4 regions of the Bacteroides sp. BFG-637 genome follow, and region 3 is predicted to be linked to each of the others. Evidence: riboswitches for the same ligand, from Rfam matches in the RefSeq annotation. Region 3 holds a riboswitch; each other region holds the start of a gene.

Region 1 (7,880 bases), 200 kb from region 3:
CGAATAGCTGATTCAGAGCTGTTCGGGAAATACAATAGGCCACACTGTCACACATGACCTCAATATTTATTAATGAGTAGGCATTATCTACATAACCCCAGACGGAGAAAGCAGCTTCTCCGTCTGAAGCAAACCAGATGGTAGTGTCCACTCCGTCTTTATGATAATAGGCTCGCCATATTCCTGTCTTGATAAAATAAAGATTACAGTTCTTTGTCCCCTCGCGTACTATTAAATCTCTCTTTTTGAAATGCACCTCTTCCATACAGTTCAGTAGAGACTGTACATCGGTTTTTGATACCTTGTATCTATCGCAAAGTTTTTCAATGAATGTTCTCATATTGCAAAGATACTTATCGTCGGCAGACAATGAAACGATCTTTCAAATAAATTCCGAAAATATAGAAAGTGGTTAATAACTCTGCCAATGGTACGGCTAGCCAGATACCCGGTGTACCCAATACCGGAGGGAGCGCAAAGAATCCGATCAACATAAACACTACTCCCCGGAGAAGAGTGATAATTGTTGCCCGCTGACCTCTTTCGACACTCTGGTAATAACCAATGCCAATCATGTTGACGGCAAAGAAGATGAATCCTGCTCCAAAATAAGGAAGCCCGTTTACTGCTATATCGAATGCAGCGTAACTGCGGTCAATGAATAGCGAAACAATGTCACGACAGCATAGTACGGTAAGAATGAAAAAGCTGATACCGCAGATTAAAGCGGTCCGAATGGCGAGATGCAGTGTCTTTCGTACACGTTCGGGCTGTCCGGCTCCGAAGTTATAACTGATAATCGGTTGTGCGGATTGTGCAATGGCATTATAGACCATGAAGATGATGGGGAAGAAGTAACAGGCAATACTGAATGCTGCCACTCCGTCTTCACCGAGATGGTGGATGAAAACGTAGTTCCCCAGAAACATCATACAGGCAATGGAGGCTTCACTGATAAAAGCAGAACTTCCCTGTTTAATCATATAGCCGATGTTGCGAAGAGTCAGTAACAGACTTTTGATACTTAATTTTATCCGGCATAGATGGAGGGTACGAGAGAAACGGAGGAGGTAAATCAGTGTCATCAGCCCTCCTACAACAGTCCCCAGACTGGTGGCAAAAGCTGCTCCCATCATTCCCCAACCAAATTCGAAGATAAATATATAATCCAGTATGATATTGAGTATGGCTGCAACCGCATTACACATCATGGCATAGGTGGGCGAACCATCCAGGCGGATGCAGAACATTCCTATATTTAATACTTCGTAGAATACGAGAAAAGGGATGTACCATGCCATATATTCTATGGCTAACGGTAATAACCGGTCCGAACTACCCAATAATCTGGCTAATGGCTCTATAAAATAAAGACACAGAGCAGACAGGATAAGTATGAGCAATGCGGAAAAAGCAATTGCCTGAGTGATATTAATACTTGCCACTTTGCGTTTTCCCTGAGATAAATGAATGGAAGCCACCACCGAAGCTCCCACTCCGAACATCAGTCCAATCCCTGCTGCAATCATAAAAAGCGGTGCAGTGATATTTACTGCTGCCAGTGCGTCACTGCCAATTCCTTTTCCTACAAATATACCGTCCGTAATAACGAACAGAGCCGAGAATACCATCCCAAGTACTGTAGGAATTAGTAACTTACGGAACAACGTGGAGATGTTCATACTGCCGAAATCAATACTATCTTTCATAACTTTCTACCTTTGTCATTGAAAATGGCGACAAAGGTAGGCTTATGAGAGGAGATAAAAATTACCAAATGGTAATTTTTGCTATATAGTAATAAGATAAGAAGAGGCACTTTGTTGATTCGTATGCTGATATGCAAGAAGTAGGGTATTATTATCCCAACGACAGAATCAATATTTGTGCCGTCAATACTCGCAGAAACATGGTGAGCGGATAGACCGTAGCGTAACCAACGGCAGGAGCATCACAAGAGGTCAGGTCATTGGAGTAAGCCAATGCCGGCGGATTGGTGGTAGAACCTGCCAGAACACCGATAAGCGTGAAATAATTCAGCTTGCAATAATATCGTCCTATCAATCCTGTAATCAGAAGTGGCAGGATGGTTATAATGACTCCGTAGCCTACCCATACATATCCTCCGCCATGAATGACTGTGTCTACAAAGCCTTCGCCTGCTCCCAAACCTACGCAGGCGAGGAAGATGGAAATACCGATTTCACGAAGCATCAGGTTGGCACTCATGGTGGTATAAGTAATCAACTTGTATTTCGGACCGAAACGGCTAATCAGGATAGAAACGATGAGCGGACCGCCTGCCAGTCCTAGTTTCACAGGTTGCGGGATTCCGGGAAATGCGAAAGGAAGACTTCCCAGAATACATCCTAAAGCGATACCTATAAAGATAGGAATCAGGTTCGGGTGATTCAAGCGTTTCATGGAGTTGCCAAGTACTTTCTCTGCATGAGCAACAGCCAGTTCGGAACCTACAATGGTGACACGGTCTCCCATTTGTAACTGTAATTGTGGAGAAGCTACCAAGTCTACTCCCGAACGATTGACGCGGGTGATGTTTGCTCCGAAGTTATTTCTGATTTTAAGTTGTGAGAGTGTTTTCCCGTTCAATTCCGGTTTAGTAATCAGGATACGGCGTGAAATGAGTTCTTTGTTCAGTTGTTCCCATTCCATTTTGATTTCCTTTCCGAAGAATACAGTGATTGCTTCCACGTCAATCGGGGTAGAGATCACTAATATGATATCCCCTACATGTAGGGTTGTCTCGGAATTAACCAATTCGGTTTCTCCACCTTCGCGGTGTTTGATGCGGGAAATGACAAATTTACGGTTCAGTAACGGGCGGAGTTCTTTAATCTTGATACCGTCTACCGATTCGTTTCTCACCTCGATGGAGATAGGGCGTACAGTAAGTTCCTGAAGATGTCCCAGACCGACTTCTGCATCTTTTTCTTCTTGAGCAGTATTGATGCGCAGGAGATATTTCAAAGCAAGCAGTGAGAGGATGATACCTACTACACCCAGCGGATAACTGACAGCATATCCTAAAGCAATTTCGGGAGCGTCTATACCATTCAAATCACTGTTGGCCTGTTGTGCGGCTCCCAGTCCCGGAGTGTTGGTGACGGCTCCGGACAGAATACCTACCATTGTGGTAATCGGAGTTCCGGTGGTGAAGTGCAGGATGATAGTAATGGTTACTCCTAATACTACTACCAGCATGGCCAGCATATTCAAGGTGAAGCCACCCTTTTTGAATGCCGAAAAAAAGCCGGGCCCCACTTGCAGGCCAATTGAGTAAACAAACAGAATCAATCCGAATTCTTTCAGAAAGTGGAGCAGGTGTTCGTCCAGATTCATGTTGAAATGACCGAATACGATTCCGACAAAGAGTATCCAGGTAACTCCCAGAGATACTCCCCGCACTTTGATTTTTGCAAGGATGATTCCAAACGCTATGGTTAGTGACAGAATCAGTACGGAGTGTGCTACTCCGCCGCCCCAAAGATTGGGGTAACCTTCAAATAAATTTCTTAGAACTTCCATTGTGATTATTATATGATGATATTTAGTTTGGCTAAAAAGTACCCCCGGAGAAATCACTTCTGCGGGGATACGCACACATTGAGCATGACGGTTTAATGCCGTCCTTTTGATATTTTAGCTAGAGAGAATTTATCCTCCTTCAATCATTTCCGATGTCATGACTACCCGATTATTTTTTTTACAGTCTGCCGTTTTCCTATCCCACGAGTAAAAACAGCTATTAAGGTATGAATGGCAGGTCTTCTGACTGACTCCCTTCCTGATTCCTTCCCGACCTTGACTATCTATCATACCCGGTCAGTGGTAAAAGTAAAGGCAGTGAATACTAAAGTTACACCGCATTGTTTATTATAACTAAAAGTTATACCGGAGGAAAATCCTCCGGTACTTAATTGGTTGCTAAGATAGCAAATTATTTCCGTACAAACAATTACTTTTTGGTGAATCCTGCCAAGAGTGTGCAGGCTCCCCAGATACATAAACAAACAATGAAACCCATAATGAAAAGATTTAAGGTTCGTCACGACCTACAACAGTACTACCATTTATCGTTATTTGAGTATTTCCTCCCTTTTTCAGTGGAAATACTTGTTGAACCCATCTATTCCCAATAGTAATTTTAACTTTAGAAGCATCAGGTTGAGCCGTAAAGCTTTCTTCATACCCTTGTTTACATTCTACGCTAGTGTTAAAAATCTTATCTCCATTGTCTGTACATTCGTAAATCCTGACTGTTTCAGCATAATTTCCCACAGTACTAGCATTGTAGACTAGCGTGTAAGTTGTTTCATCATCATCGCTTGAACACGCAGAGAACGTTAAAAACATAGCTGTAAGTAACAGCGTCATACTTAAAAACTTTTTCATAATCACATTTTTTTAGTTATACATAAGTGGAATAAAACCCTCCGTTCATTCAGCAATAAACACCTTACGTAAAACCATAAAAAAAGACGTAGTGCTACTGCCATACGTCATCAAGGCTCACCACAAGCCCACTTACTCAATGGCAGCGCACCACGCCAGTATATGACGAAGTACACTTTACCCAACGAGTAAGTTCATTTATAGCCGTGTTCTGTTATCCGAGGTGGTGATTCTGATGACGATTAGGCTATTTTATACACGTGAAAAATTGGATTTCTCCCCAATTTTTCGTATCTTTAGTGCAAAGATAGTATAAATCTTGCATTTCAAACTTTGAAAATTCAAAAAAATGCAAAGAATAAAGTACATTACTCATTTTAATTGTTTTAATTTGCAGAAAAAAGGAGGAAATATGAGGGTTACTTCCAGTTTACAAAAAATAGATTCCATAATGTTATCAAATTATATATTGAAACATTATGGTCCTATGTCGCATTTGAAATTACAAAAATTATTATTTTATTGCGACGCATATCATCTTTCTTATTTCGATCAGGAGCTTATTAGTGATAAATTTGAAGCATGGGTACATGGTCCTGTTAGTCGTAAGGTTTTTGATTCACTCAAGGATAAATCACTATTATATAGTGATATTGAATATATTAATAATGGCGAAGATGTAGACAAAGAATTTACATCATTGTCGTCTCTTCAACAAGAACTTTTAAAAGATATTTTGTCTAATCTATCAACGTGGACCGGAACAGAATTAGAAGCATCTACTCATAGTGAAAAACCGTGGCTTGAAGCTAGAATTGGCTATGGAGAAGCTGACCGATGCCATGTACTAATATCCAAAGATACAACTCGCGTTTTCTATAAGAAAGATTTACATGGTTAATTTTCGCAAGGATAAAAAAACGTTATTAAACAAGGAAAAGATTAGCGTACAAGACACAACTAAAACGCAAAATTTTAAAATCTCTTTTCAATATTTAGATACTTCACAAAAGTATGCTTCATCATTTAAGGACTGGCAAAAAGCAGGACTTTTAAGTTCTGCATTGAAGACCTTGCAAGGTTATTGTTGTTCACCTTTATTGGAACAAGTTGATGGACAAAAATTTGCGATATATGGTTCTTTCCCTAAGAAAGAACGAACTAAATTTGAATATCCACAAGGTGTTCCAGAAGATGCTAAGTGGGCTAGAATCCATATACTTAATCGGACTGTAATAATTGGACATGTTGTTGGAGACACCTTTTATGTTGTATTTTTAGATAAAACGCATAAATTTTATCTAACAGGGCGCGATGTTAATAAAAAATAAATTTGTTAGGATATAGAATGTGTCCTTTTTACTCTTTTTCGGGATTTGGTTTGCTCATTCCTAGCAGCGCTTCTTTTAGCTTATCTTCGGGTATAGTGAGAACGAAGCCTTGTATTTCATATACAGGTTTCCTCTTTTTCTTCTCCTTCTTAGGTTTGTCCTTCTTTATGTCTTTGTTATTTGCCATAATATCTAAGCTGCTGCATATTGCAAAAGTAATTCAATTCTTTCATTTCTGCTAATTTTTCGGGTGTTAAATCTGAAAACAAATTCGTCAACGTACTTTTGTAGATACTTCTTGCTGACATGAATATACGTACCTTTAATCGTTCTTTTGAAAACAGACCATGCGTTTTCGATTCTATTTGTTGTGACTTCGATAATCTCTCCGTCATCGGTTACTAAGAGCATCCCATAGAATTTCTTACTATGATCTACTGATAACTGTCCATATTCCTCTTCTAATCCTTTGTAGCTCCATCCGTCAGTGTAGATTGTGCTTCCTACTTCAACATTCTTCTTTACAATAGGAACTAGGGTACTTGCTTGGGTGTTCGGAACAACCATTGCGAAAATCTTCCCGTTTCTTTCCAAAGCACCGAATACAGGAACTTTATCCTTATAGCTACGTCCTTGACTTTTTTCGACTTTCTTATCTTTGTGGCGATTAATATTCTTTCCACCTACAAATGTTTCGTCAATCTCAACTTCACCGGATAACTTCTGATTGTTCTCTTTAGCCATTGAAACTCTTATCCTATGAAGCATATACCAAGCCGTTTTTTGTGAAATCTTTAAATCATCGGCTAGCTGATATGAAGAAATACCACCTTTATTATTGATAAGCATAGAAATAGCGTATAACCAATCTCTAAAATCCATTTTGGAATTAGCAAAGAATGTTTTAGTTCTATAAGTGAAGTACTTCCCAGTATTCTTGCACTTGTATTTACCGTTCTTGCATTTGTACACTTTAGATGTCGGATCGAATGGGGAAACCACTCCATCTTTCCATCTTATTTTCTCATAGAATCTAATTGCGCTTTCTTCATCGGGGAAGGAAGCTCTGAACTCTATAATGCTTTGTCTTTCCCTTCTCTTTTTCATAACGCTTATCTTTTAATCTGTTACAATATAGTGAAAATAAACGAGATATGCAAATAATATGGTAAATATTTTCGTAGAAGAATAGAAAATATTATCTTTGTATCAATACAAAAAAAGGATGCCATAATAGCATCCTTATAATTAAAAGTTATAGTAAACTAATGCGGTGTAACTTTAGTATTCACTGCCAAAGTAAATATCAAGAAGTTGAATAGAGTTTCACAGCAGCGGGACTGTCCGGGATTTACACCCGATTCCCTTTTAATTCAGATAGTTGATATGGCTATCTGAAACCAATTCGGGGGCAAAGATAGCGAATTTATATAGAACCCAAATGAATGCTACCTATTTATTTTATACACAGTCTGATTCTTGTCGGATATCTGTTTGTTTATTTGATGCGTACTCTCATCTCCTGCGCATCGAACGTGACTGATTCATTGCGGAAAAGTCTTTCTATATGTCCGCTGGTCACCATTTCCTGAGTAGGTAGTGTGTACATCTGCGGATTATCTATGAGCATGATGGAGTCGCAGAGCGATAAGGCGATGTCGAGGTCATGAGTGGAGAACAAGATGCATTTGCCCTCGTCCTGTGCCAGTTTCTTTAAAAGTAAACAGAGCTCGTAGCGGTTGGGTAAGTCCAGGAAGGCGGTCGGCTCATCAAGCAGGATGACGGGAGTATCCTGTGCAAGGGCACGGGCAATCATGATTCGCTGACATTCGCCATCGGACATTTTGTCCATTGTCTTTTCTGCATAACCGGACATACCGACTAGCTGCATAGCGTCGTCCACTCGCTTTTGGTCTTCCGGTTGCAGTTGACCGATCCAGTTGGTGTAGGGAGCACGTCCTAAAGCTACTACATCTTTACAGCGGAGATTGGCGATGCGTACTTTATCGGTGGTGACAAAGCTGATATTCCGGGCTAATTTTTCCGGTTTCAATGAAGCTATGTTTTTTCCTTGCAGAGTAATTTCTCCTGATTGAGGCTTTTCCAATCCCATCATAGCACGGAGCAGGGTACTTT
Region 2 (7,880 bases), 190 kb from region 3:
AAATAACAATGCTGGCAGATGGCAATGCCCGCTTCTCATTACTGCCGGCTTCCACAGTCTGCACTCTTCCTCGCACAGTTCTCACTTGTTGAGCATACATTATTGTATGCATGCAAAAGATTAATAAAAAGCCCCCGCATAGTCTGCTAATTTTCATATCAATAGTAGTCAAGTCTAATATTTAATTCTGTCGAAATTATGACACAAAATTAAGGAGTTTTCTTGAAAGCATACTACTTTATCCATTTTATTAAAACTAATTACATTCCAATCACACAAGGTCACAATATATCCAAACAAAAAGAAGACTTCCTTACCAATCAAAAAATATACTTCTTAAAAGGACATTCTTTTCTCGGACAAGGAAGCCTCTATCATTCAACGTAATAGATTATAAACTATATTTTTTACTTAAAATTTTCCGTGAAGAAAACTCCTGCAGGAAAACTATTTTTATTTTTAATATCAGTCTGCAAAACCGGCGACTTAGTAAAATCCAAAATAGCAATATCATTTGTTTTATACTCTGCATATCCTTTTAAAGTCGCAAAATAGACTTCTCCGCTTACTGGATCAACTCCCAAACTATTATAATATATGCCGGCATCTTCCACATAATCTTTTATATTAGCAACCTCTTCTGTCTTATCTTGAGAGAAAATATGCCGATATAACTTAAAGCCGGCATTGCTAAAATAAATAATATCATCTTTCGCAGAAAAGGCAGGAGCAACTCCCCAGCCAGCACCGATGCTGACATCTAATTGATGAGAATCAATTATTGTATAATCAACCGGATTAATTTTTATAATACTTGCCGGACTTGTACACGATACCCACAAATTTTCATCAAACGCCTTAGCGACGCCGGATAAAGCACCTTCGAATGAAATCGTATGTACAACAACTCCATTCTGAATCACGAAAAGCTTTTTACTCCCCATTACAAAAGTTTTTTCTCCAACCACAGCCATACGATTTTTCAAAGCTCCGCTAGTGCCTTCAACTAAAGTCAAAACATCTGTAGAAGTATTTAACATATAAACTCCTTTGTTATCACGAATATAGAGATTTTCTCCTACCACAGCCAAGTTAGTCGGCCAAGATAAAGTCGTATTATTATACACTCTCACTTTCTCCAAATTATCTGCATCAGCAATAGTCAATAATCCTTCACCCCCATTCTTTGCGCCATTCTGAGAAAGTATATAAATTCGGTTATCACTAATAAACAAGTCCTGACAGACATTACCGAGCAAAGTCTGATTTACCCGATAATACGCACTATCTACCGCTATTCCTTTTGAATCAACAAAGGTCAGAGTTCCTGTCTCATTACTCATATTTCCTTCATTCAAAACAAAAGCGCCATTACCAAACCGTCCTTCCACCTTGGCAGTCATATTCGTTTGAAAGGTCTCGCCGTTACTGTCTGATACAGTCAAGCCTATAACATACTCTCCAGTCTTAGGTTGTGAGAATTTATATGTTGAAGCGGTTGACACTTCTTTTCCATCTACTGTCCACAGATATTTCATTGTTCCTGACAGATTTTCAATCCGAGCATCTAAGTATAATGTATCCAGCTGCGCTAACACATTACTTCCCGATCCGTTCCCAATCAATACAGATGAGTTCACATTATTCTCATCATCACAAGCTGCAAAAGCTAAACTCAAGGCAACAGTTGCCAATACTAAATACTTTCTCATTTTTATCTTCATTATTATAAATTATTTTTTACTTATTTACGTGTATCAATATCAACTCCTAAAATATGTAAGTCCTCAACTCCTGATATTTCAGTGGAGCATTCCCCCAACCACCCATTTCCCTGATTGACTCCAGTATATATCTTTATGAAATCAACCCCGGGTAAATGCACCTTTTGACCTTTTGAATTTACTGCCCAATCTATATCAATAGCAGACTCGTCTTTTGTATTCAATTCATTATCAGCATAACCATAACGGAATTTATACAATACAAAATAACTACCTTGCCCACTTTCGTCAACAGCATTTTGAGGTAAACAAGTTCCCTTAAAAGTTATTTTATCTTCTTTTATCCATTCCGGATAATAACATTGCTTGTGAAATGTATTCTTCACTTTATATCCGGAGTTTCCCTGATTATCTTCCCACCAGATATATTTCTCCCTTTCTTCCGAAGTGGTCGGCTCTTTTTCCGGACGATAGTATGTAATTTCATAGTTTCGATAAGTCTTCACATCATTTCCAGCAGTTACAGCCTTATCATACCATAATTCTAATGCAGGGTTTTCGTGAGCACTACCAGCAATTTCATACCACTCATCATCCGGCACACCATTCTGATTTTTATCATAAGCTACCATGATCACTCCCGGCTCACAACTTCCTCCCTCCGGTGCATTGATATCAGGATTATCCGCAGAATAAAAAGCATTGCCAAGCACTCGAAAATCACGTTTTCCAACAACATTGGCGATCGTATGATCAAAACCTACCACAACATATCCCCCGAATCCTCCTAACGAAATCATTCCTTTTTTATTATTACCAATAGCAGCCAACACTTTCTCATTCATTGCCTCTTGTGTATCACCTTCCTCATATTCCGGCAACGAATTAGTAAATTGTCCTACGGCCGGAACAAAATCAAAAACTTTAGTGATATAGGCCGTAGCCCCTTCAGGAGTAGGTTCTATATTTTCAAAAGTATCTTCTTCATCACCACACCCTGTGAATACAGTTCCCCAACATAAAAAAACTGCAATGCCCCATGTTAGTCTTAAAATCTTCCTTTCCATTTTTATTAATTATCAGTTAGTTATTGAAATGTTTTCGTTGTAAAAGCAAAATGAGCCGGTATATCTCCTGCCCTGATTTTCCATCTTTTCTTTCCTTCAGGACTAAAGCAATAAAGATATCCGGGCACTACATAACTTTTTGCATCTGTTACAAAAATTTCTTTTGTCTCTGGGTTTACGGCCACCCCATATGGAATTGCAATCTCTGTTTCTGTTCCATCAGTAATAAAATTGTGAGAAACTATTTTATTTTTGTCTCACGTCATAAAGAGTATAAGTGATAGTATTACTTTCCGTAACGTAACTCCATTCCACACTTGTCATATAGATAGAATCTCCACTCATACACATCTCACTGGCAGCAAGTCCCAAACTCCCTGTCACACGATCCGTTTGAGTATCTATAATAAAAACATCTGACCCGGTTCCATAATAATCCCCCCTCGAACTCACATATATACGCCCGTAACGATCCAACTTCATACGGTGAAGATTGATAGCCACGTCAATAGTTTTAATAACTTTAAAGGTCTTCAAATCAATGACTGATACAGTCCGGTCATAATCCGGGAAACGGTAACCGCCGGAATTGGCGACATAGAGTTTTCCATCTTTTATTACCATTTCTTCGGGCTGATAACCGACCACCACTTCACGGGTTATAGCCAAATTAGTCGTATCTACTTCAACTATTTTTCCCGGGCGTGCATTAGGGTCTATTCCGACAGGCCCTGCATAAGAACTAACATACGCCTTTCCATCGCTAAAAGTGATATACCGGCAATTCGTTACATCTATTTGCCCCAAGTGTTGCGCTGTTTCCACATCCATCACTTCTATAAAGTTTGAGCAATTAATTACAGCATACAATTTATCCCCATAAATCTGCAAATCATTTCCAACATCTCCCAATTCTTTTACCACAGACGGATTTCGTTCAGCATAAATATTGCGATGATACTTACCGGTAGTACAATCATAAAAATCAAGCGTACATTTATTGCTCCCCATGTTTCCTTCATTAAGAAGATACATTCCTTTGATACGGATCCCCCCATCGGATCCTTACCAACTTCTATCTCATCAGAAGGTAAAACCGGCAGTTCTCCCCGACAAGCAAACAAACAGCAACTTGTTACTATTCCAAACAAGACATGCAAAAGAATATTCTTCACCATCATATAGTTAAATATAAAATGAATTTAAAGTTAGTTCCGGGCATCGGATAAGACCTTACGACTTCATATTGTTGATTAAAAATATTATTCACTTCCAAAGCCAACTTGAAATCATACTTTTTCCAATTGAAATTCTTTGCAAAAGATAAATCACTTGTATACCAAGGAAGGTGATAATTTTCCGGAGTATTGGCAGAAACATCATAACGTTCTCCCGTATATATAAAACTATAGTTCAACTCCCATGATTTGTATTCAGCATTCAGTATGGCCGAACCACTATGCCAGGGTATATACGCTATTTGCCCTCCATACGTATCTTTATCCAGCTTATCAGTAAAATCCTGTGCTTTTTGGTAAGTATATGACAATCGGCTATCAAACATCCAATCATCACCCAATTTCCAATTTCCCTGCAAAACGACATCCACCCCTTTTATTTTGACAAGCCCCAAGTTAACCATTGTCCAACGAAAGAAATTATTGGTAGGAGTTGCTATTATTTTATTCTCCACCTCATTATAGTATGCATCCAGTTGAACATTTAAAGCTTGCAGCCACGTTCCAGCAAATAATTTCTGATAAGTAAACCCTACATTATATTGATTCGTATATTCAGGTTTTAATTTTATATTTCCTATGAATGTATAATACAAATCATTTAATGTCGGCATACGAAATATCCGTTTATAAAAAGCACGTAAATTAAAATCAATATTCTTGAAAGGCTTATAGGAAGCCATGAAAGTAGGAGTAAATTCCATTTTATTCCCGGCTGAAGTAGTATCCGAAGCAACATTTTCCTGTACGAAAGTTCCTAAAACACTAGCTTGCAACTTAAAACGCTCAAAATGTAAAGAAGTAGCTGCTGCTATTAATGTCGTATTCCGTTGGGGATAAGGAAAATCAGTCAGATTAGCATCCAACTTATTCCATTGATAGTCCGCTGAAAGATTCACATCCCAAAAAGGAAGAAGAGTTACCCTATTAGCCATTGACAAATAAACTTCCTGTTGACGATATGTATTGTCCACATACATAGTAGCCTCCTCTTTTCTGGGATCTGCCAAATAGTGCAAATAATCATACGCATACTTGGTGTTCAACAACAAACTATATACTCCACCGAAATCTTTCTTGAAAGAAGACTGAAAAAAGAAATTTTTATCCCACTGGCGATCTTCATGTGAGAAACGATTCCGAACAACAGCACCAGGATATCCACGCTCCGAATTATAAAAATAAGCTTTCGTACGCCAGTATCCACCTTTCATTTTACCATATAAGCCTCCTTCGGCACGTAAAGCATTCACATCTCCATTGCGACGGACTGCCGTAGTATCATATCCCCCGGCTACAGCATAAGTAAATTTATACTTTCCGGTTGTATACATATATTCGGTACTAAGTGATGCACTCACATTCTCACTCAGTTTTTGTTCCCAAAGCAAAGAGGGATTGGCAACTCCGAAAGATCCCGTTTTAAAGGTCGCTCTTACATGATAGTTTCTATTTCCTTGAAACACAGGCGTTCTTGACTGCAGATAGATAGATCCCGCAGAGCCGAAATCTTTTGCCGGCTGAAAAATTGCACTTTTCTGACCATTATATAAAGTGACAGCTTCCATGTTATCCAAAGAAAAGCGCCCCAAATCAATAACTCCATTCTGAGCATTCCCCAATTCAATGCCATCATAGAACACTCCGACATGATTCGTCCCCATACTTCGAATATTAACGGTCTTCAAACCACCTATTCCACCATAATCTTTTATTTGCACTCCTGAAAAATAACGTATGGCATCTGCAACTGAATGTACCGCCAACTTTTCTAACTTATCTCCTGATAAAGATTGAACAGGAATCACTTCCTTATTAATTTTAGCAGTGACTACTACTTCATTAAGATGATGTAAACTGTCCAGCTTGCTTTGTGCTGACAACCATGAAACCATACTCAAAAAGCATCCTATCCAAAATATCCTAAAATGAATCTGCCCGAACATAATCCTCCTGTTTATTAATTAAAATAATAAACTTTCATAGGGTTACAGCAAGGATGCAATTTTCCACACACTCAAACACATATACGTACTTCTTTCCCGTATAATGGCACATTCAAAAAGGCATATTATTCCCTTCCGGAACTTCACATCATCAATAAAGATGTATTTTGAATAAAAAAACTGCACTCTTCAAACTCTAATCCCAGAAAGTTTCAAGAATTCAACTTTGGCAGGTCTTCTGACTTACTCCATTTTCCTAACGCCCTTCCCATCTCTCCAAAGTGAGACAGTGGATTTGAGTATTGTAGGAAAACTATTGGCGGAGCTTACAGCAGCGGGTCTGTTCAGGATTTACACCTGATTCCCTTTTCACCACTCTTCCGTAGCATCGGACGAGTGACACCAAAATTTCTGTGGCAAATATACACTAAATAGAAATAAATCAGAAGAAAATTCGAATTAAAATAAAAACAAACTAATAATAAGTCCTATCTTTGCCCCCGAGAGCATCCACTATTATTTTTTCTAATTAAAAGCCGTATAAAAGTGAAATCTCCAATCTCAACTATCGCATTACTATGCCTCTTCTTTTTGGCAAGCTGTATATCTCGTAATAAAACATCTCTGGAGGTATTTAAGCAAAATATATATATCCCCGAATATGCTTCAGGATTCAAGATTCTAGGCGCAGAGAATTTTGCCAGCACCCTTATACAGATAACGAATCCATGGCAAGGGGCTAAAGACATAACAATGTCCTATTTCGTTTCACGCAACGGTGAACAAGCGCCCGCCGGATTCAATGGACCTATAATTCCTGCCGGAGCGAAACAAATCGTATGCATGTCTTCTTCTTACATTGCCATGCTCGACGCGTTGGGAGAAATAAACAGAATTGTCGGAGTGTCAGGTATCGATTACATTGCCAATCCTTATATTCTTGCCCACAAAGATTCGATCAAGGACCTGGGACCGGAAATGAATTACGAGCTATTGATCAGCCTAAAGCCTGATGTGGTATTATTATATGGAATAGGTGATGCCCAAACCGCTGTGACGGATAAACTAAAAGAACTCTCTATACCCTATTTGTATATGGGAGAGTATCTGGAAGAATCACCACTCGGCAAAGCCGAATGGATGCTTGTTCTTTCGGAGCTGACGGACAAGCGGGAGGAAGGAATGGAAATATTCAGAGAAATCCCCAAACGCTATTATGCACTAAAAACACTTACAGACTCCGTCAAGCAACGTCCTACCGTTATGTTCAATACCCCGTGGAACGACAGTTGGGTGATGCCTTCCACACAAAGTTACATGGCACAATTGGTAACTGATGCAGGTGCGGATTACATCTACAAAGAAAACACTTCTAACAGTTCCACTCCCATCGGACTGGAAACGGCTTACAAACTGATACAAAAGGCCGACTACTGGATTAATGTAGGCATGGCTTCTACGTTGGATGAACTAAAGACGGTCAATCCTAAATTCGCAGATGCCAAGGCAGTACGCGAAAAAACTGTTTACAACAACAATTTACGAACAACGCCGACAGGAGGCAATGACTACTGGGAATCTGCAGTGGTACGTCCCGACATCGTATTGCGTGACCTGATTCATATCTTTCACCCCGAACTCGTATCCGATTCACTTTACTATTACAGACATCTGGAATGAAACAACCTGATAAACGTACTCCCTTTTTATTCATTACACTGGGTATAGTTGCCATACTGTTATTACTGATAGATATGGCAACGGGAGATACATATATTCCAATCACCAAGGTATGGACTGTACTCACAGGAGGCGAATGTGATGAAATGACACGTAATATTCTCCTTTCTATCCGCTTCATACGGGTAGTGGTAGCGGCTTTGATAGGAATAGCACTCTCCGTTA
Region 3 (7,880 bases):
CCGGCTATACCCGCGAAATGATGGATGTAGTCCTCCCCGCCGCACAGGCAAAAGGATATCACGTGGATTATTGCGCCACTCCCAACCTGCTTCCCGCCGGACGTCCCGCTCCTTACATGATTTTTGAGAACCTGACGAAATTAGCAGTTCCCAGCCTCGACACCGTTATAAAAGTAGGCGACACGATTGCCGATATCCGCGAAGGAGTGAACGCGAAAGTGTATAGTGTAGGCGTGATTCTCGGCAGCAATGAGATGGCACTTACCGAAGCAGAGACAAAATCAATGCCTGCCTCCGAACTCGAAGCCCGCATCGCAGACGTCAAAGAGCGCATGCTTGCCGCAGGAGCTTCTTACGTGATACGCACTATCGAAGAACTTCCCGCACTGATTGAAACGATCAACGCCGGCAACTAACATTCACGCCCGCACCCAACAATCAGAAAAAAACAAAATCATTTATTTATTCATTTCTAAAGAAAACATCATTATGAAACCATATTTGTTATTAACTCCCGGACCTCTAACCACCTCTGAAACAGTAAAAGAAGCCATGATGACCGACTGGTGTACGTGGGACGAAGACTACAACCTCGGCATCGTTCAGGAACTCCGCAAAGACCTGGTTAACATCGCCACTAAAAAACCGGAAGAATACACCTCCATCCTTTTACAGGGAAGCGGAACCTATTGCGTGGAAGCCGTTTTGGGCGCCACCATCACCCCGAAAGACAAACTCCTGATTTGTAGCAACGGAGCCTATGGCGACCGTATGGGCAACATTGCAGAATATTACCACCTCGACTACGACATGCTGGCTTTTGAAGAAACAGAGCAGGTATCAGTTGAATATGTAGACGATTATCTTAGCAATAATTCCGATATCACACATGTCGCTTTCGTTCATTGCGAAACAACGACCGGTATCCTGAATCCGATCAAAGAACTATCCCACATCGTCAAGATGCACGGTAAAAAGCTGATTGTAGACTGTATGAGCAGCTTCGGAGGTATCCCCTTAGATGTAAACGAACTCGGTATCGACTTCCTGATCAGCAGTTCCAACAAGTGTATTCAGGGTGTACCGGGATTCGGATTCATCATCGCCCGCCGTTCGGAATTAAACCATTGCAAAGGAGTGGCACGCTCTCTTTCTCTGGACATCTACGACCAATGGGAAACAATGGAAAAGGGACACGGAAAATGGCGCTTCACTTCACCGACACATGTTGTTCGTGCTTTCAAACAAGCCCTGACGGAATTGATTGAAGAAGGAGACGTAGAAGCACGTTACCAACGTTACTGCGAAAATCACCGTATTTTGGTGGAAGGTATGCGTGCACTCGGATTCACAACATTACTCGAAGATGACATCCAGTCGCCTATCATCACTTCTTTCCTTTATCCGCATGAAGGATTCGACTTCAAAACATTCTATTATGCACTGAAAAATAAAGGATTCGTGATTTACCCGGGAAAGATTTCAAAAGCAGATACCTTCCGTATCGGCAACATCGGTGATGTGCATCCGGAAGACTTCCGCCGTCTGGTAGAAGTCATACGGGAAACGAAATACTAGAAAGTCAAATCTTTCAAGTTCATCTTGAATGATTACTTACTAATATGTTGTATGATGTTCCTGCGAAGTTCTGAAAGACTTAATCCTCTTTCAGGACTTCATTATTTTCTTTTCAGGGTGGAAGGCTGCGATAGCCTCAAGCTACTGACGATGGCTGCCACAACGGCAAACCCACTCCCCACCATCAGGCAAACAGCCGTGCTCCGGCTATGAGTGACAAAGCTGAAAAGCAATGCAACCAATGTTGTTCCGGTGGTCTGCCCCAACAGGCGGGCCATTCCCAGCATCCCACTGGCCCCTCCCGAACGCTGCGTAGGAGCGGAAGAGATAATCGTGCTATTGTTCGGCGTCTGAAACAATCCGAAGCCCGCACCGCATAACATCAAACGCAGGATAATACTTATATCAGATGATTCGGCAGTCAGGCTGGAAAGCGAGAAAAGTCCGATGGCAAACAGAGCCATCCCGATACTTCCCAAGATACCGGGGTGAATACGCTCCACGAGATACCCTGCCAATGGAGCCGTGACCAGCGTAGCCAACGGCCACGGAGTAAGCAAAAGTCCGGTCATCACCTCACTGTGTCCTAAAGTGTTCTGCAGGAAAAAGGGCAGGGAAACCATTGCCGACATTTGAGCGATAAAGGAACAAATGGAAGTCAGGATGGACAACCGGAAAATCGGAATCCGTAACAGGTCGAGTGGTAGTAACGGGGTAGTCTGCGCCAGTTGTCGGCGCACATAGTACGTGCCGACTACAGCCAATACAACCAGTTGGATGAAAAGAAAATCCATTTCCTCGTGATGGGCGAATCCGTCCAGCGTATATATAAGCAGACCGAAGGTTACCGCATTCGCTATGGCGCTGATATAATCAAACTTGCGTTTCGAACGTTCCTCCTGCCTTGGCAGATGTTTGATGCCGAGAAACAATGCGGTAAGTCCCAACGGAACATTAATAGCAAATAACCAGTGCCAGCTGGCAATAGAAAGAATACCGCTCGCCACAGAAGGTCCGGCGGCAGCCGATATGGCAACAACCATCGCATTAATCCCCATTCCCCGCCCAATCTGGCTCTTCGGATAGATATAACGTAGCTGTGCCGTATTCACGCTGGTGATGGCAGAAGCACTGAACCCCTGAAAAATACGGGCGACGGTTAGCGTCCAAAACGAATCGGACAAGGCACAGATCAATGAAGTGATGCAAAACAGCCCGATACCCGAAAGAAAGACTTTCCGGTAACCGATGATTTCACCTAAAGCGGAAAAAGACAATAGCGATATGACGATGGCCAACTGATAGCCGTTGATAATCCAGGTTGTTACTGCGGGAGAAGTCCCAAAATCATGCGAAAGCGTGGGTAGTACGATATTGACGATGTTAATATCCAATACCGACATACAAAGAGCGAATCCGACGGACACCACTGCCCAAATCCGTTTAGGCATCGGCAATCCGTCAGTTTCCTCTATTTTTTGAGTTGGATTTATTGATTGTACCATAAAAACTTATTCTTGTAAGTGTAGTCGTTCCTCCCGGAGGGATTTGTAAAGGTAAACAAAACAATGACAGAGGTGTTTTTGTTTCCTTTGAAAAATAAGTTTTTTTAGTGCAGTTTATTTCAGTTTCAAGATCCGTTGATTGCTGCTTCCCCTGAATTCCAGATACGGAGAGAAAAGAGCCTGCTCGAAGCGTCCGTCCACCAATACGTCTATATAATCAAGGGCAGCGCTCAAGCGGGGGTGTGCCTTGATTTCTTCGTAGCTATATCCTGTATAGCACCACACATTCATCCCCGTCTCCTCTTTCACCCGTTTCAGTAAAGGCAGAAACTCCTCCGGACGGAAGAACGGATCACCACCGGAAAAAGTAACACCGTCCAGCAAAGGATTTGCCTTGATTTCACGGATGATGGACTGTATTTTTTCTTCCGTCAGTTCTTCCCCCGCCCCCGGATTCCAGCTCTCCGGGTTGTGGCAACCGGGACAGTGATGGGAACATCCGGCAAGATAAATAGAGTACCGGATGCCTTCACCATCAACAATCGTTTCAGGATAAGTTCCTAATAAATTCACTTCTTAAATTGAAAATTGAAAGTTGAAAATTAAAAAATTAAAGATAGAAGCCTATTAGTGAGGCCATTTTCAACTCCTTACAGGTGTTTTACGCGGTCTTGTTCTTCTGCCCGCTTGGCAGAGTTCCAAGAACTTAAATCGCCTGTCAGGTAACCGGTTATACGGCGCATACGAAGGATGCTTTCACTCTGGCACACCGGACATTTATCGAAGATAACCCCCTTGTAACCACAGTTATGGCAAGTATCTACCGGGTGGTTGATAGAGCCGTAGCCGATCCCCTCGTCGTGCATCACTTTCACAATCTTGGCGATGGCACGTACATTCTTCTGTGCTTCACCGTCCAGCTCTACATACGTGATATGTCCGCCGCGCGTAATGGCGTGGAACGGAGCTTCACACTTGATTTTCTCAACGATGCTGATCGGTTCTTTCACGTCTACGTGGAAAGAGTTGACATAATAGTCGCGGTCTGTCACTCCGGGGATTTTTCCATATTTCCGACGATCCATTTTAGTGAAGCGTCCCGAAAGTCCTTCGGCAGGAGTAGCCAGAACGGAGTAGTTCAGGTTATATTTCTCTTTATATTCGTTTACCACTTTATTCATTTCCATCACAGCTTCATACAACGTGTCCCATGCTTTCTGGTTGTGTCCGTGCCCTTGGCCGTAGAGAGCCACCATCGCATTGTGTCCGCCGATAAATCCGATTCCCAGCGTACCGCTGCGCAATGCGTCACCCACCTGTTCGTTCGGGTTCAAATCCCCGCCGCCTTTCCACACATTATTTCCCATCATGAACGGGAACTGACGTGCCAAGGCCGTACGCTGATACTGATAACGCTCGTAAAGCTGATCGGCTACAAGAACCGACATAGTATGTACGGATTCGATGAAAATTTCTTTTGCCTTCTGTTCAATGGCATCCTTGTTGCGTTCATCCTCTATCAGGTTTTCCGCCTTGATGCGGGCTTCGATAGCCAGTCTCGGCATATTCAGCGTAGTGAATGAAAGATTGCCACGGCCTAAAGAAGATTTTTCTCCTGCCACGTTTTCAAAAACACGGGTACGGCAACCCATCGTCGCCAATTCGTAGATGTAACGTTTCGGATCGTCCGCTTTCCATTTCTCGTTTTGGTTGAAAGGTGCGTCGAGGAACATGAAGTTCGGGAACAGCGCTTTCGCCGTAGTCTGGCAAGCCTTCAACAGCAAGTCGAAGTTGGGAGCTTCGTAACGGTCAGTCATTGCCTCTTCGATGTTTTCCGCTTTCATTGCTTTCTCAAAGTCTTTCTCCGAGTAAGAAACTCCGTCTTTCACCTTGAAAATCTGGATCGGGAATACAGGCACTTCGCCTCTTGTGCCCAATCCTTCAATGGTAGCTTTCAGCAATTCTTCGATCACCATGCGACCTTCTGCAGAAGTGTCGGTACCGTAGTTGATGGAGCTGAATACCACCTGATTACCGCCACGTGAATGCATCGTGTTGAGGTTGTGGATAAATCCTTCCATTGCCTGATGGGTATCTTTGCGGGTCTGCTGATAAGCTTTCTCAACGATACGGGCAAGGTGTTCCTTGTCTATAATGATTTGTAAAGCCACTAAAGCGATGCGCAATGTTTCGCGTTCGGCTTCGGTGGACTTGATAGACGGAAGATATTCTTTAATCAATGTGCGAATGGATTTCTCATCGGCCTGATGTCCGTTTTCCATGGCGACATAGAAATTGATGAACGATGCCAGATGCTTGCGGAAAGATTTGGCCACACCTTTTGCCATGAAGAAATCGAAAGCAGGAATTGCCTGTCCGCCGTGTTGCTCATTCTGGTTCGTCTGGAAGATAATGGTAGCCAGCGTAGCATAACTCTGGATGCTTTGCGGGGTACGGATACTGCCGTTCTTTGTGCGGAAACCGCGTTCAAAGAGGTCGTCCATATCATATTGGATACAGGTTGTCGTCTTTGTCGGATAATAGTCCAAGTCGTGGATGTGAATATCTCCCAACTGGTGTGCTTCGGCAAAACGTTTCGGCAACAAGTATTTATACGTATAATCTTTGGTTACTTCGGAAGCGAACGTCATCATCTGGCCGGCAGGCGTGTGACTGCTCATGTTGGCATTGCTCAAGTTGACATCGTTCTTGTCGATAGCAACGATGCCGTCCATCACTTGCTTCATCTGGGTTTTCTTATCGCGCTCCGTATTCCGCCATTCGCGATAAATAATATATTTCTTCGCTACTTCCGGGCGTACTTTCATCAACGACTTTTCTACTAAATCCTGAATCTCTTCTACGGTAATAGTAGGAGTTGTAAACTGACTGATTACGTTCATAGTGATGTCAGCCACCAACTGCTGCTCATCCTGAAAACCGGTTGCACTGAATGCCTTACTGATTGCATTCTTAATCTTACTGATAGAGAAATCTTCTCTTTTACCATCACGTTTGATGATACAAATTTCCGCGTAGTTCATAACTTTAACTCCCGAAAGCTTATTAAATTAAAAATTGAAAATTGAAAATTAAAAAATTCCGGCAGGTCTTCTGACTTATCTCTCCCTCGCAACACCTTCCCACACCGATGTCGATGCAGTGGCATATTGTGCGGATTCTTAGAGAATTACAGCAGCGGGTACTGTCGCCGATTTACACAGCGTTCCCTCATTGACTAAACCTCTTTTAGCTCCGAAACCGGATACAAAGATAGAAGATTATCTAATAGCTTGGTTAGCTTTTAACATTAAATTTTGGGAAACTTTTCTTTCTCGCTGATATAGAAAGTTTTCCAAAACGGAAAACTTTTTTCTGATTTTAACGCAAGAAGTATTCTGTTTTCATTCATCTTTTTTCCGGAAAACAGACATCTCACAGGACACCTATCCCCTATTGCAGCTACAAAAGTGGGAAATTATTTTCTTTTGTTCTATACAAAATCAAAGAAATATTTCTGCCTTTTAAAAATTACTACTGATTTTTTCTTTTTCACTATGTTTCCGAAAAAGGATTTTCGGAATACGAAAAAAGAAAAGCTGCCTCGTTCATTCGAGACAGCTTTTCACTTATTCCTTAACCTTACGTTTACTCTATGAATGGCTACACGTTTTTACCTGTTACGCGAGCTACGTGCGGGCGACACGTCTTACATATTTACGCTATTCGGTTTCATACCTTTTTCAGATACGCCAACTCTTTTCTATCTGGCTAGTCCTTTTCTATCTGGCTAGTCCTTTTCTACCTTACCGTTTCTCCGGTGGCGGAAACGCAAAACTGCTTCAAGAATATCCAGCAACTTTTCCAATAATAATCTCATCCGTTTTCTTTTAAAGGTTAATAATCCGTTTTAAATACCTGTCACTAATTAATTACTATCTTTTTCCAGGCACGGATTACACAGATTAACACGGCTACTTTGCAGCAATGACAACACTAAAGACCGTGAAATCCGTGTAATCCGTGCCTAAATTATTGTATAAACAAATTCGGTTAAGCGGCCGGATCCGGAGCTTCGCCTCCTCCGCCACCAGGTTCGTTGCCGTCATCCGGGTCTTTGTCAATGACGTCGTCGGCAACAAACGAACCCGCTACATCCTTGATGTGCACAAATTCCACTCCAGTGGTCAATGCGCGGGTAGCACTTCCGTTAGCGGCACGGGTGTATTCAGGGGTAAACTGACAACGCAATGAAGTGATCTGCGAACTGCTGACCTTACTCTCCAACTCCACTCCTTTTCCTCCTGCTTTGGCAATCATAGTAAATGTCCCCAAGCCTTCGAGGCGCACCGTGCGACTGTTGAGCAACTGTTCACGCATCACCGACATCAGGTTACGAATCACGTTATGAACATCACCCGCCGTCAGCGAGGCTTTTTCTGCAATCAATTCCGCCATTTTCTGCGTATTGACCATTTTCCCGAATTTCACCAGACGGGGATAATAAAGTTTCTGTCCTTCCTTGTTGGCAAGTGTTGCCTGATAAGGTTTGTAAATTAATGGCATACTATTTTCCTTTCTTTTTTGATTGATAAATAAATAACTACTGTCTGTAACCGATTACGAAGACAAAAGTACACGAAGAGAAGAAAGCAGGGAAACACGATGTTACAACCCGTCGCAAGAGAGAACAGACAAGCACAAATTGACACGATTCATGCCTGCAAAGGCTTCTGTACAAAACAGAACCAACCGGCATAAAAAGGCGTACCTTTGTATGAGTTCATACAAAATAAA
Region 4 (7,880 bases), 5.2 Mb from region 3:
ATTCAATTTCCGCACCCGTATCAACACTTCCCGAATTCAATGCAATAGTCATATTTCCTGCCACACGAATAAATGGCATAACAAATTCTTTTACATAAAAATAATCTTTGCATTGGAAGTCGCCCTCTATATTTGAGATTCCCTCAAGAGTCAATTCGGTCAATCGACAATTTTTAGGAAGCAGAAGAAGGCTACCGTTAAATGTTTCCGAACCTACGATTTTATTTAGTTGCTTACATTGTAGGGTAAGTGTATTCCCGTTAAAATTTATCTGGGACAAATCCAGTTCTTCTATGAGCAGATTACTTAAAGTCATATCACCGAGTACATCTTTCAAAGAAGATATATTAAACTTATTGACTTTATTCGCATCCACACTGGTCTCTCCGCAGGAAATAAGACCGGGAAGTTCAACAATGGAAATCTCTTTGCAATTTTTTATAGTCAGTCCTCCAACCGAATGTAATTCGGTCATTGCAAGACTTCCGATGGAGGACATATCGGAGAATGAGGCAGTACCGGCCACACTTTCCAATGCCGGTAGATAAATTCCTTGCAGTTTGGGAAAATATTGGACTGTAAGTTCATTCCCGACCCGTTTGAGCGCTGAGAAAACAATGGCTTCGGTTGTCGCTGATTCTTTTTGTGCTACCGAACCTTTGACAATTAAGGAAGCTCCGACAGATTCAACGGCATTTGCATCCAAATCAAGCAAAGCATCGGAGGTTATATACATATCCTCACCAATGAACTCGACTTTGGGTATGGATATTTTTTCAATGACAGAACTGTTAACGACAAAATCGCCGGTCACTCCAAGCAAAGAGGGCAGATTAACCGTTTTGAGCGTTATGTTTTTACTGGTAGAAGTTGTCGATCCTAATTTGAAACTTCCGAGTTGTTCCAGATTATCCAACCCCGTCAAATCCGCTCCTTTGTAAGACGGATTGATAACAAGAGAGTTACTGATTTGTTTCAGGTTGGCAAGTCCGTCCAGATTGGTGATTTCTTCTCCGTCTGCCGTTCCGATGGTCAGGCTGCCTTCGATTTTGTTTATTCCTGTCTTGGCAAAATTATCCACCTCGGATTGCGTGGCAAGTACCACGCTGCCGCTCTGTTCGATGTCTGCATATTGATAAGTATAGGAATATACTTTGCTCTCCTGCATTCTGGAGGTGACTACGAATTTCCATTCATTTTCCCAATCCTCTATGGTTGATGGATTCGGGTTAATAGAGGCTCCCTCGCAAAGGGCATACTCTACGGTAGCCCCTTTCAGACTGGTATTATAAGGTATCTCAACTGTAATCTTGTCCCCGACTATCATGGCTTGATAGGTAATGCCATCTACAGTTAGAGCAAACTCGGAGATGAAGTGATCCTTGCCGTCTATTCCGCTTACTTCAGGGTCGTCATCACTACATGCAGCAAGGCAGAGCGTAGCGAAACAGAATAGGATGAAATGATATATTTTGTTCATAATGAATTTTATTTGTCGTTATTGTTGTTTTCATCACAGAACTTGAAAACTTCCGTGGAATTTTCCCCTAACCATCCGGCTTTTACATTGACTCCGGTCTGCACCTTGATAAAGTCGATATGGGAAAGGTTTGCAGGTGTACCGTCGATATTGACTGCATCGGAAATCTTAAAATAGTTTCCAAGTGCTCCCGCGTTAGGATTGTCTTTATTGGGCATATCATCACCAATATTATCGGCATATCCCCATCCGAACGGATTATTGGACCACATGCCTGTCGACGGGCTTTGTTCGGTACGTGCTTTCAGGCATGTGCCGTATAACGTATAGGAATCCGCTTCAATCCACAAAGGATAATAAAACTCTTGCGGGTGATAGTTGCCGAGACGGTCAATCGCTCCTTTATTTCCCTTGTTGTCCTGCCATTGAGTATCCATGTTGGGACCGGGACGGAAATAAGTTACGGCATAGTCCTGAATGGTTTCGGGTTTTCCATATTCAGAACCCTTCAGTTCATACCATTCATCGTTGGGCAAGCCGTCTCCATTGACATCTTGCATTACCCATACAATGCCCGGTTCATTTGACGAATCAAAGGCATTTCCTTTGATGGAAAAATCATAACCGCCTTTGTTTTCGATACTGTGGTCGAATCCTACTACGATATATCCTCCCCAACCTCCAAGAGAAACATATTGTTCATTATCAAGACGTTTTTGTGCGTAAGCACAGGCTGCTTCGTGCGTGCTTTCCCCATTGAAACCTGCTGTATTCGTTTCGTTTACGAATTGTCCCGGAGCCGGAACAAATTCATATACTTTATTGCTGTAAATGGAATTTCCGGCAGCAAAAGGTCTTTTTCCGGCCGCTTCACAACATTTCACCGGAATATTGACACTGACTTCATCGACACCGGAAACAGCAATATTACGAGTGAGGGTTGCTTTTGTTATTTGATTATCGTATTTCACGGTAAAAGTAAGCGTGTGTTCTCCGGTTTTAGAGGGTTTGAAACCGTAAACCAAGGAATTGGCTCCCTCAATCGGTTGCCCGTCCAAAATCCATTGATAAGAAGGCTCGGCACTTATTGATACAAAGGGGCGGACAAACAAAGTACGTCCTAATTCTACGTATTTGGTATTATCCTCGGTGAAATATAAAGATGACGGAACTACGATTTCAATTGGAAGTTTATCGACAACCTCAATAGAAACTGTCTTCTCTGATTGTCCGTCTTCATTCGCTACAGTTAAAGTCAGTTCATAAGTTCCCAACTCATCTTGCTTGAATGTATAAGTATTTTCAGTTCCGACTTCGTTCCCGTTAAGAGTCCACAAATAAGTAGCTCCTTCTGCATTTTGAATGTCGGGAGTAAGGATATATTCACGTCCTGCGACAACTTTAAGCCCTATAGAGGGGGTTACCAATGAAATGACGGGCGGAGCCAATTCATTGACATCCACACGAATTTCTTCCTCTGTGCTGGCATCCCTCGTATCCACACGCAGGGTAACGTAATACGAACCGCATTCGTTGAAAATGTATTTCAATTGAGGCTCATCGGAAATGATACGACCGTTGCATTTCCATGAATAAACGGCGTAATCGACATTCTGATAGGTCGGCTCAATAACGACCTCTTTTCCTATCTTTACAACATAGATTCCGTCTTCGCTGTCCAATTCAATGACAGGAGGCACGGTCACGTCCTGCGATATTTCTTCGTCTTTGTTGCATGCAAATAGAAATATCGTCAAGGAGAATAAAAGCAAATACTTCATTATATTTATAATTTTAACGCTGAAATTCCCTTGAAGAAAGTATTTAATTTCAATCTCCATTGGGATATAATAAAAAGGGGCAAATACTTAGCATTTGTCGTTAAAAAGCATTTGCCCCAAATTCATGTTATTCGTTTACGGTTACATCAATATCGTCTATGGCAACGTAAGCAGGAGTGTTCAATCCGTATGCGCTTGAATCGCTTCCTTTAAAATTGATAGCTACAGTACATACGCTGTCACCTAAACCGCTTAAGTCCACTTGGCTCCAACCAGTACGGATTTGATTGGCCAAGCCTGATTCTGCATCCTTACTGGAATCGAAGTTTGCCAAATAGTATTCTACTTCCTTACCTGTAGGTTTACCCGTCGCATCCAACGCAACAAATACCACCTTAAACCATCCTTTTTGTGCCGACAAAGAGCCTTGTGTAAACGAGTTGCCATCCTTCATGACCAAGTAGGTATAAGTTGTATTGCAGACCCATACACTGTTGAATTTGCCATATTTCGGTGTACCCTTAACTGGCTTCTTTGGAATTTCGACTTTATATCCGGTTGCATTGGTCAAGTAAATCTTGGCGCACTTGTCATAGGTTGCTCCCGCATCATTGTATGAATCGCTATAACCGAAAGCAACGGCAAAATTTTTACCGCTATGACCGCCATTCTTATCATAAACGCTACATTGATTCTCATAATCACCCTGTGTCAGATTATGGAAATTAGAGATGGCAAAACCACCATTCCAAAACTCATATTCCCAAGGCTGTCCGCTTACCCATTCTTGTTCCAAATAGTTAATCGGGAACTGAATGTACGTACCGGTTTGCCCGATTTGAGTGATGTAGCCGGTCGTTACCTGCTTGCCGTTGGCCGTGGCAGAATAGAGATTGTTTCCATACTGGTCAGAAGCCATTACGCTGGAAGGTACGTTATCAAAATTGATAAGCGCATTGGTAGAACTTATCGCGCGGGTTTGAATCGCACTCTCCTCATACGGAGCAAGGAAGTCATCATCGGACGAACATCCTGTGAACACTGCGGCGGCCATTGCTACAACAGCCATTGCCAAGAATTTAAGATTCTTTTTCATAACTCAATTATTAAAAGTTAAACAAAAAAGTTTAATTACACATTCGTTTTCCTTGCGATAGATTTGCAACGAATGAGAAATCGGTTATCAAAAAGAATATTAGGTGTCTTTGGACGAGCCTCTGTTCATTTTAATCTAATGCCAATTATCCCGTGGTCACTAAATCATATCTCATCAAGCAGGTCTTCTGGCTCATCCCGCTTATCGCGCCTTCCCAGCTTTCACCAGTGGCAAAGAGTGCGATAAACTTTAATAGGACTTACAGCTGCGAGTACAGCTCCGGATTTTCACCGGGATTCCCTTTTAATTCCATTCGACGCTTCGATTGGAAACTTGACTGGTGCAAAGTTAATGGTTATTTTTTAATCTCGTTTCTTTTTCCCTAATTTTTATTTCAAGAAAAGATTATTTTATAGTGCGAATTGTATTTTCATGCCAACTAAACATTTATAACAACTATGAATAGTCCTTCCCCTTTATGAATAATAACATTTCTCAATTATGGCTTTTTCTCATCTCACGTCAGCAATTCTCTTCGGAGAGGTTTTCTATGCAAAGGTACAGCGTGCGTCCGGTCGTCAAGTACCGCTTTCGCTAACGGTTCCCGGATATTCTTCACGGCAGCCTTCCGCAAATCGAAGATGGGCTTTTAGCCCCCGTCTCGTTGCAGAACAAAGCCGGTCGAGCCGGGTTTTGCCCTTGCACTCGGCGGTTGGGTATTCCGTTCCATCCCGTACACTGTTTACTTGCCTTATCCGTCCTTTTTCCGCTGTCAGTCCTGCATAAAAATCATTCCCCGACGAGAAGCCGAAGAGCTTCAAGAAAAGGGAAACAAGAAAATGTTTGACAATCTAAAATTTACAATTATGCACAGCAGGATTTTTCAAATTTCAACGGAGCCGATAGACAAAGAAAACTATCTGAATGAGGACACACTCCAGCAAGGAGACGGGAGCTTCTATGACTATTGTTCAGAAATAGACGAGGAAAACCGTAAAGAGGATATTGCCAATTTGGTCAATCATGCCTTACCCAACGGAATGTTCGAGCTTATATCCGATGACACCATGCGCTATAATGGTGGAATAGAGCAATGGAAAGAGGAGTATGTCGCCAATATCAAAAAGAGAGCGGATGCTCTTACGGTAGATAATATGTTGGAATGGGGTTCGACCTATTATCTCAAACAGGCAGTAGAAAATCCGTTGGATGTCGCCTATCATTTCTATTTGGATGGCGACGGCTGCCAGTCTTTTGCCGAACAGTCCTTTGCGTTTATGGAGTTTGTTTGTAGGCTTGAACCGGGAACGATACTCTACATCGGAGGAGTTGTTGATTATCACTTCTGATGATTGTCCGAAACATTGGCAATCACCCGCCTCAAAAGCGGGTGGTTGCTCTCTTTTTGCACAGGCTCCCCGATTACTTTTATAACATACTCTGCCGAGTTTCCGCCATCGGCTTCCCTGCCGGTATATTCCTGTTTTAAGGGTATAATCCCTTCACAGCCCCGACATACGCCGCAGATCTGTTTTCGTGTGCAAAGGTACGGTGGACGAACATGGTTCAAGTACCGCTATCGCTACCTGAAATAAAATTTGACGACAACTTTCCGTAATCGGAGATAACGGTATTTCATAAAATTTCATCGCAGGTTCCTTGTCCGTCGTTCTTGTATCCCCCGTTTGGAACGCACATGAAAACAACCTCTTTGGGCGAAGTCAGAAGACTTCAAGAAAAGGGAAATAAAAAAAATCACTAAATCAAAAGACAATGAACAAGTACGATTTCATCAAGCAAGGCAACCTCCTTTATCGGCACACTGCCGATAACGATGTAGAATGTCGAATTATCTCAACTCCCGAAAAAGTGGATAGCGACAGTATTATTTTAGTCGCAACAGGTTCTTCTGAGATTGAAGTTTTGGCATCGGAGCTATCACCCATTGGCTCATCGAGAAGCCACAAAGAGGAATTTCTGCGCTGGAAGAAAGAGCGTGAAGCCGAGGGCATGGAGTTTTTCAGCCGGTTGTCCGAAGTCATGGAAACAGACAGCGGTTTGGCTGTAGGCGATATGGTGGCGTTTACAAACGACTATGGGGTGGTGTTTGGCCCCAAAGAAGTATTAGCTTTCAGAAAGCCGTGGAATGGCGGTAGATGCGTATATATCGACAGTGATGCCTATTGGTTTCCAGACCGTCCCGGACAGCTTACTATCCTAAGCAAAGGAGGTGCGGAATGACAACAACCGGCATACTCAAACGACTTTGCGGCAATATTGCCGCAGGTCGTTTCAACTGGCAAAAATACTGCACGCCACAACTTTACTTCGGGTGGGAGATTTGTGTTACCCCTCTGCATTGCTCATACGGACAGATAGGCTATACCGTTAATTTCCCTTATACCAATATACCGGAAGTGGAATACGATTGGGAAATGGGCAAACTGACCATTGACGGCGAGAAGTGGAAAAGTTATTTGTGGAACGAATAATAATAAATATCAATATGGCACAGAATTTTTATACCAAATGGCAGAACGCTATCCTTGCAGATGCAGGAGGCTATGTTTCAAAAGAGTATCGCAGTTTCCAGACAGCATTGGTACGTGAGATTTCCAAATATGCAACGGCGGTCGGTGCACAGGTGGCATCCAACTTAAAAGGACATTATGATACCTCATGTTTCATCGAGCGCAACGGCAAGTTCGTTTACATCAGGCACTCTTCCACGTTGGCCCGAATGGGCGGCGGCGTAAGAGTTGAACTTGATTCGTTTCTGATACGGACAGCCCAACACGCAAAAGACTACAGAGGAGGATATAACCAATATTGTGACATGGCAAATTTGCAGTCCATGATGGATGATTTACTGAAAGAATAAAAAAACGAAAACAAGAAAAGATGCGGAGCCAACCGGTTCCGCATCTTTTCTTGTTTTCCTTACCGGCGCATACCGCCACCGTATTCAGCCTCTTGTAGTTCTGCCCGATACTCTTCCAGTTCGTTCAGCTTCTCGTTCACGGCTTGCAAGTTAGCATCCAACCCGATATTGTGGTCGTAAGGGAAACGATGCTGCGCGACCAGCCCGGCATTGGTGGGCTGCCCGACATCAAGCGTATCGGATTCCTTGTTATATTCGACATACAGCACGTCGCCGTTCGGCATCTCGAAGGTCGGAATCTTTTGATGCGCCAAAGCGGAGAACTGTTCCACCGCCATCTCCCTGGCAACCTCTTTTATCGTCTCTCCGGCAATATCGACACCGTAACGCCGGATATGGTCTCGGATTTCCTGCTCCGTGAATTTCAACATCACCTCGTAGGTTCCCCCCGACACTCCCGTTGTACACGACAGCAAAATTCCCGTCATCGACAATAAGGCTGTCACCCTTGTTGTTCGTAGCCGACGGATAAGTATATTTCTCGTTGATACCGTTGCCGTCATAATACTCCTTGGCAAGCGTAAGCAACCCCTCATAATCACCTTTGTCCCTAAGTTCGTCAAGCTGCCTCGTATCATCCGA

The links. Region 3 has a riboswitch for cobalamin ahead of NXX38_RS25520 (anaerobic ribonucleoside triphosphate reductase). Riboswitches for the same ligand answer to the same signal wherever they lie in the genome.
Region 1: linked by a shared signal. The riboswitch ahead of NXX38_RS26245 (IS1595 family transposase) and the one ahead of NXX38_RS25520 (anaerobic ribonucleoside triphosphate reductase) in region 3 are both predicted to bind cobalamin.
Region 2: linked by a shared signal. The riboswitch ahead of NXX38_RS26225 (TonB-dependent siderophore receptor) and the one ahead of NXX38_RS25520 (anaerobic ribonucleoside triphosphate reductase) in region 3 are both predicted to bind cobalamin.
Region 4: linked by a shared signal. The riboswitch ahead of NXX38_RS05420 (DUF4465 domain-containing protein) and the one ahead of NXX38_RS25520 (anaerobic ribonucleoside triphosphate reductase) in region 3 are both predicted to bind cobalamin.

What each region holds. Positions count from the first base shown of each region.
Region 1 is NZ_JANUPD010000002.1:6,645,459-6,653,338, reverse strand. It holds gene NXX38_RS26280 (Crp/Fnr family transcriptional regulator) at 1-340, opposite strand, end outside; gene NXX38_RS26275 (MATE family efflux transporter) at 354-1,709, opposite strand; gene NXX38_RS26270 (putative transporter) at 1,861-3,546, opposite strand; gene NXX38_RS26265 (hypothetical protein) at 4,057-4,413, opposite strand; gene NXX38_RS26260 (Panacea domain-containing protein) at 4,763-5,314, shown strand; gene NXX38_RS26255 (hypothetical protein) at 5,307-5,744, shown strand; gene NXX38_RS26250 (hypothetical protein) at 5,773-5,931, opposite strand; gene NXX38_RS26245 (IS1595 family transposase) at 5,937-6,851, opposite strand; cobalamin riboswitch at 7,010-7,164, opposite strand; gene NXX38_RS26240 (ABC transporter ATP-binding protein) at 7,243-7,880, opposite strand, start outside.
Region 2 is NZ_JANUPD010000002.1:6,636,677-6,644,556, forward strand. It holds partial or broken gene NXX38_RS26205 (outer membrane beta-barrel protein) at 1-157, opposite strand, end outside; gene NXX38_RS26210 (DUF5074 domain-containing protein) at 408-1,712, opposite strand; gene NXX38_RS26215 (hypothetical protein) at 1,745-2,791, opposite strand; partial or broken gene NXX38_RS26220 (DUF5074 domain-containing protein) at 2,812-3,972, opposite strand; gene NXX38_RS26225 (TonB-dependent siderophore receptor) at 3,969-5,975, opposite strand; cobalamin riboswitch at 6,186-6,397, opposite strand; gene NXX38_RS26230 (ABC transporter substrate-binding protein) at 6,522-7,655, shown strand; gene NXX38_RS26235 (iron ABC transporter permease) at 7,652-7,880, shown strand, end outside.
Region 3 is NZ_JANUPD010000002.1:6,445,563-6,453,442, forward strand. It holds gene phnX (phosphonoacetaldehyde hydrolase) at 1-416, shown strand, start outside; gene NXX38_RS25505 (2-aminoethylphosphonate--pyruvate transaminase) at 490-1,578, shown strand; gene NXX38_RS25510 (MFS transporter) at 1,680-3,083, opposite strand; gene nrdG (anaerobic ribonucleoside-triphosphate reductase activating protein) at 3,198-3,656, opposite strand; gene NXX38_RS25520 (anaerobic ribonucleoside triphosphate reductase) at 3,734-6,127, opposite strand; cobalamin riboswitch at 6,170-6,364, opposite strand; gene NXX38_RS25525 (HU family DNA-binding protein) at 7,137-7,649, opposite strand.
Region 4 is NZ_JANUPD010000002.1:1,261,614-1,269,493, reverse strand. It holds gene NXX38_RS05430 (DUF4971 domain-containing protein) at 1-1,480, opposite strand, end outside; gene NXX38_RS05425 (PKD-like domain-containing protein) at 1,489-3,321, opposite strand; gene NXX38_RS05420 (DUF4465 domain-containing protein) at 3,389-4,357, opposite strand; cobalamin riboswitch at 4,517-4,709, opposite strand; gene NXX38_RS05415 (hypothetical protein) at 4,936-5,178, opposite strand; gene NXX38_RS05410 (hypothetical protein) at 5,224-5,706, shown strand; gene NXX38_RS05405 (hypothetical protein) at 6,131-6,598, shown strand; gene NXX38_RS05400 (hypothetical protein) at 6,595-6,849, shown strand; gene NXX38_RS05395 (hypothetical protein) at 6,864-7,238, shown strand; partial or broken gene NXX38_RS05390 (zincin-like metallopeptidase domain-containing protein) at 7,298-7,880, opposite strand, start outside.